Regions from separate parts of the Paenibacillus sp. JT22N1 genome, predicted to be linked through region 2. Evidence: a T-box and tRNA genes for the amino acid it is inferred to sense, from the RefSeq annotation. Region 2 holds a T-box; the other holds one or more tRNA genes.
What was found. The T-box of region 2 lies ahead of leuS (leucine--tRNA ligase). A T-box ahead of a tRNA ligase gene usually reads a tRNA of that ligase, here a tRNA-Leu.
Positions count from the first base shown of each region.

Region 1: it encodes a tRNA-Leu, which carries the amino acid that the T-box ahead of leuS (leucine--tRNA ligase) is inferred to sense. The anticodon was not compared.

Region 1 covers NZ_JCAUAW010000001.1:511,534-514,667, forward strand. The annotation lists gene AC58UU_RS02365 (hypothetical protein) at 1-264, opposite strand, end outside; gene AC58UU_RS02370 (hypothetical protein) at 421-681, shown strand; gene AC58UU_RS02375 (adenosylcobinamide amidohydrolase) at 671-1,441, shown strand; gene AC58UU_RS02380 (hypothetical protein) at 1,470-1,649, opposite strand; tRNA gene AC58UU_RS02385 (tRNA-Leu) at 1,799-1,882, shown strand; gene AC58UU_RS02390 (Bax inhibitor-1/YccA family protein) at 2,078-2,731, shown strand; gene AC58UU_RS02395 (hypothetical protein) at 2,828-3,052, opposite strand.
Region 2 covers NZ_JCAUAW010000003.1:532,942-536,075, reverse strand. The annotation lists gene AC58UU_RS08790 (CvfB family protein) at 1-558, shown strand, start outside; gene AC58UU_RS08785 (class I SAM-dependent DNA methyltransferase) at 560-1,318, shown strand; T-box leader at 1,387-1,662, shown strand; gene leuS (leucine--tRNA ligase) at 1,751-3,134, shown strand, end outside.

The DNA of each region.
Region 1 (3,134 bases), on a different contig from region 2:
AGAACCGAGCTTGTGCAGGGTTCGATATACTTCAGTTAAATAATAATCGTATTCCTGGTTGACCTCATTGGAGTAATAAACTTTCCAAGGAAGCCATGAAGTTGCGTAGCTGCCTTGTGAGGAGTTATCGGTTTCCTCGAAAAGCTCTTGAAGCTTATCAATTTCTTCTTCGGTTGCCGAGATCTCGAATTCGAAATTAAGTGCTCCTTTGTCTTCCAAAACTTCCCCCGTGCCTACGTTAATGTAGTACGTTTTTTTATCCACTATAGAACCTCCCATGGAGTAAATTTGCTTTTTTGTGTTAGCTTTGATTCGTCATTAGTTAAGTTAACCTCAGTAAAGCGGTTTTATGTAAAGTTTGATCTAAATGCGAATTGGTGTATGCTAAAGAAGTACATATGAATTGTTGGAGGTAAGATGATGATATCTGAAGAACAGCTTGATCAATATAGAGTTGATAGCACATTATTGCGTGTTATTCGTGACGTTAGCCCAACCAATGATGTGCGTGGAATCGTAGTTGCTTGGGATGATGAAAGCGTGTTAATTCGCAAAAAAAACCGCAAGGTAGTCAAGCTCGCACGCAATTATATCTATCAACCATACGAGAACGAAAGACCTCCTGAATTCATGCTTCCACAGGATCCCATCGAACCAGATGGCGTTTCTGATGACGAATAAGGATGCATGGATGGGATCCATGAAGGTTCCTATCTCTGGTATTCGAATGGACTTGGTTAGTTCTCACCAAGGTACGTACATGCGAATTTGCAGCGAAAATCCGCTGCGAACGCTGAACTCTTCACCGTGGGGCGGTGGATTCGGCACGCATAAGGTGATGATGAATCGGCAAGTGGACAAGCTGTATAATGAGGCTGATCCGCTTCGTGAGATGGACGAATTCATCCAGCGTGAGGGTTTGAATCCCCAAGAAACAGCGGGTATGCTGACCGCGGCGAAGGTAAAGGACGTTGGCTACAGCAGCTTTACCTGGGAAACGGGCGAAGACGGTGATATCAGCGAATTCGGTCAGAAACTTGCGATGAAGCCAGAGCATGAGGCCCTTCATGTTTGTTCTTGGGTTACGGTGGGGCTGGGGAATAAAGCAAGAGCAGGAGCTGAACTCCCTGCCGCTTCCCTTTACCCTGGAACGATTAACACGATTGTCGTTATCAACGGTTGCTTAACCGATGCGGCTATGGTTAATGCTGTTATTACGGCAACTGAGGCCAAAGCTGCGGCTCTTCAAGCATTAGGTGTCCTCGTTGAGGATCAGCCTGCGACAGGAACGACAACCGATGCTGTACTTATTGCTGCAACTTGCCGAGGCCAGACCTATCGTTACGCGGGTACAGCGACTGCTTTAGGTTACTTGATCGGAAGAACGGTATACGAAGCCATCATGCATTCCGGTCAATTGTATGAACAAACGCCCTACTAATCCGTGTGGATAAGTAGGGCAATTTTAGTTAAGTTCTACGGAAAACTCCGTAGGCAGCAGCGGTTGCAATCGCGCCTAGTCCAGATTCATCCTCATCTTCACTTTTGAAATTAGGATCATGCACAATGGCTTCAGCTTCACCTTCTGTGAGATCCCTTTGATTGCCTGTATATTTCGGTTCCAAGGCGTTGATTTCTTCCTCATTCATAGGTCATTCCTCCTTTGCGAATAGGGTTAGGAGTGAAGGGAGGAATTATTCACGAATTGTAAAAAGTACCGTTGACTAGCTCTCATTTCCCATGTTATATTAAGTTTTGTCGCAGCTAGTATGACTTTGTTCATAGAGCAGCCGTATACGCGATCATGGCGGAATTGGCAGACGCGCACGGTTCAGGTCCGTGTGGGCTTACCCCCGTGGAGGTTCGAGTCCTCTTGATCGCATACCAAGTAACAACCCCTTCAGATACGTCTGAAGGGGTTGTTTTGTTTTTATTAAACCATGTTCGCCTTTTTCCATAAATTTGGGATGTGTATTGAGCCTAATGTTTTAAACGCATAGGTGTATAGCGGCTTTCATGAAAACTAGGTATAATACATAGTATAGATTGTACATCATTACAAAGGGGCTGATGTTTCATGGATAGAACGATTACGGTTACACATTCTGGTAGTTTTGCTCATGTGCTTCAAACGTTTGCAATTTCCTTGCTGGTTTCCTTCCTAGGGACATTGATCGGTGCAATTGTCGTTCCACCGTCGATGATTATGCTTTTCATCATTGCTGAGGTAGTCATGCTGGTGGCAGCAATCATCATTCGTGTTCGCGGCAAACATATCGGGTACGGCTTTCTTTATGCATTTACTGCGATTTCAGGGGTTACCCTGTACCCAGTCATTATGGCGTATGGCGGTATGCTGGGGGCAAACGTTGTATCTGGTGCGTTCTTCGCTACTGCAGCAATTTTCGGCGGACTTGCCTTCTATGCTCATCGTTCGCAGCGTGACTTCAGCTTCCTAGGCGGCTTCTTGTTTGCAGGAACGATTGGGCTTGTGCTCATGAGTGTGGTCGGTATGTTCGTTAACTTTGGTTCCGCGATGAATCTAGTATGGTCGATGATCGGCATCTTGATATTCAGTGGTTGGGTTCTCTACGATGTGGCTCAATACCGAAACGGTGTATCCGCAGAAGAGGTTCCACTCGCAGCATTAAATATTTATCTCGATTTCATTAATCTCTTCTTGTATATCCTGAAGTTCCTAGCATCAATTGTTGGGTTAAACAGGGATTAAACAGATCGTCAGAACATCGAAAAGCACTTTCGTATCTCACCGTAGGGTGGGAATCGAAGGTGCTTTTTTGCTTGAAAGCTATCTTAGGAGATCGAGCTAAGGCTTGACCTGAACTTGAACGGAATGAAAATAGGAGATATCTCCACGGAAGCTTCGATTAATTTCGAGCAGGGTATGCATGATTTGGATGAGTTCAGCATGGTTCAATCGAACGCTAGCTGTTTCCTCCTGCTCGGTTCTGCTCAATTTGACCTCGAGTAGATGATTGGATTCATCCATTTGAATCTCTAGCTGCTCCGTAAGCAGCATCTGTTTCCACATCCAAGCCAACACCTCTCTCTCTACTTGCTCTAGTGTATGCTTGGATTACATGAATAGAAGTGTAAGACTAAGCTATGGTCAA
Region 2 (3,134 bases):
CCACAAGTAGGAGATAAGGTATTTGCCACATTAGCTCACGATCGGCAAGGACGTTTAATCGCTAAGCTGGCTCTGGAAGAGGATCTGGCTCCTCTTTGCGTTCGTGCACCCTCGAGTTGGAGTAATCAGTGGGTCAAAGCACGTGTGTACAGACCGCTTCAAATTGGCACCTTTGTCATTTGCGAAGCAGGAGTCCTTGGCTATGGTGTTATTGGACTTATTGCTGCTCCGGAACGGACACGCTTGCTGCGTGTAGGCGAGCTGGTTGAAGTACGAGTCGCATTCGTTCGTGAAGAGGATGGGCGGGTCAATGTGTCGATGCGGCTCCCGAAGGAAAAAGGCCGCGATGAAGATGCAGAGACCATTTTGAGTGTCCTCCAAGAACGACCAGGGAATGCGATGCCATTTTCGGATAAAACGTCGGCAGATGTCATCAAGGATCGGTTTGGCCTTAGTAAAGCGGCTTTCAAACGCGCGTTAGGCAAGCTTATGAAGGACGGGCTCATCTATCAGGAAGATGATTGGACCTATCTGAAGCAAGAGGAGACGCAAGGTTAGCATGAGTTACGAAAAATTCGCATACACCTATGATCGCTTGATGAATAGCATGCCATATGAAGATTGGCTTCGTTTCGTGAAAGAAAGCTTCGAACGATTTAGTATGAAACCATCTACAATTGTTGATCTGGGCTGTGGTACTGGGAATTTAACGATTCCTTTAGCCTTGGAAGGGTACCAGCTGACGGGTATTGATTTATCTGAAGACATGCTGGCAGTCGCTGAGCAAAAAACGGGGGAGTACAAAAGTCAACTGCGCGGTGGCGCCATTCATTGGGTACAACAGGATCTGCGTGAATGGGACCTCGGTGAACAAGTTGATGTGGCGCTTTCGATCTGTGATAGTCTCAACTATTTGTTAGAGGAAGAAGATATCGTTGATGCTTTCCGTCAAACTTTTGAGGGGCTTAAGTCAGGCGGGCTTTTCCTTTTCGATGTGCATACTCCTGAGCAATTGTTCGCTTATGCGGAATCTCAGCCCTTTTTCCTGAATGAAGAAGATGTTGCTTACATTTGGACAAGCGAGTTGGATGAAGAGAGAGTGCAGATTGAGCACGAGTTGACCATATTTGTCAAAGATAGCGGAAAGGATACTTTCCGACGCATCGATGAAACTCATCAGCAGCGGGCTTATTCTTTGCAATGGCTTAAGCAAATGCTGCTTGCTGTCGGTTTCGCAGAGGTACATATGGCCGCCGACTTTACTTGGGAGCAACCTACCTCTATGACGGAGCGAGCTTTCTTTATTGCAAAGAAATAACGGCAATGAAGTCAATAGCGGCTTGACAGTGCGGCATTATTTTACATATAATCAAAGCTAATTAGATGATTAAAGCTTAGAAGAGGAATAGTAGCTTGTACAGCATCTTTCAGAGAGCCGGATGTAGGGTGGAAGCCGGTAGATGTCAGTCTTGTGAACTCGCCTTGGAGCTAGAAGGTAAATCACCATTTAAAGTGAAGAGACTTTGAGCTACGCTCAAAGATCCCTATATATGGTGCTAGCTGGATCGTCTCACCCGCGTTAAGGGGCAGAGTGAACACAGGCAAAGAATGTCTTGTGTTAACTAGGGTGGTACCACGGGAATCTAACCTCTCGTCCCTAGCGATATCCGCTAGCGATGAGGGGTTTTTTGGCGCTTATAGCGCTTTTGAATCATGAAGAGGATGGCTGTACACAGGGAGGATTTTGCACATGACACAGGAAATTAAAGAAACCAAAGAAACAAAAGAGCAGCAGGGCTATAATCCACAAGCAATTGAGCCGAAATGGCAGGCTTATTGGGATGCGAAGAAAACGTTTAAGGTGCTTGAGAATTCGGATAAGCCGAAGTTTTATGCGTTGGATATGTTCCCTTACCCATCTGGAGCTGGTCTGCATGTAGGACATCCGGAAGGCTACACAGCGACTGATATCGTTTCACGTTTCAAACGGATGAGAGGCTTTAACGTACTTCATCCAATGGGATGGGACGCTTTCGGACTTCCTGCTGAACAGTACGCACTGGATACGGGAAATGATCCGCGAGAATTCACCAAGAAGAACATTGATACATTCCGTCGTCAAATTAAATCACTAGGCTTCTCGTACGATTGGGATCGTGAAATTAGTACAACAGATCCTGAGTATTACAAATGGACACAATGGATTTTTATCCAGTTGTACAATAAAGGACTCGCTTATGTGGATGAAGTGCCCGTAAACTGGTGTCCTGCACTGGGTACTGTTCTTGCAAATGAAGAAGTGATTGACGGTCTTAGCGAGCGCGGTAACCATCCCGTTATTCGTAAGCCGATGCGTCAATGGATTCTGAAAATTACCGAGTACGCTGAACGTCTACTTGAAGATCTTGAGGAGCTGGATTGGTCCGAAAGTATCAAAGATATGCAGCGCAACTGGATTGGTAAATCAACAGGCGCAGAAGTCCAATTTGCCATTGATGGATACGATGAGAAGAGTCTGACGGTGTTCACTACACGTCCAGATACATTGTTTGGCGCTACGTACTGCGTTCTGGCACCTGAGCATGAGCTTGTAGAGCAAATTACAACAGGAGATCAAGCAGCTGCCATTAAGGAATACCAAGAAAAGGCTTCTCGCAAAAGCGATCTTGAGCGTACGGATTTGGCAAAAGACAAGACAGGTGTTTTCACAGGGGCGTATGCTGTCAATCCGGTTAATGGCGAGAAAGTGCCAATTTGGATTGCTGACTATGTGCTTGGAGGTTACGGTACGGGAGCCATCATGGCTGTTCCGGGACACGATCAACGGGACTGGGAGTTTGCTAAACAGTTTGATTTGCCGATTATCGAAGTCGTGCAAGGTGGAGATATTGAGAAGGAAGCTTATGCAGGGGATGGCGAACACGTCAATTCCGGTCCGATTAATGGCATGAACATCGAACAAGGGATCAGTCATATGATCGCTTGGTTGGAACAGAACGGCAAAGGCCGCGGCAAAGTAACCTACCGTTTAAGAGATTGGCTCTTCAGCCGTCAAAGATATTGGGGAGAGCCGATTCCAATTCTTCATCTTGAAGATGGCACTATGAAGCCTGTTCCTGTGGATCAACTGCCGC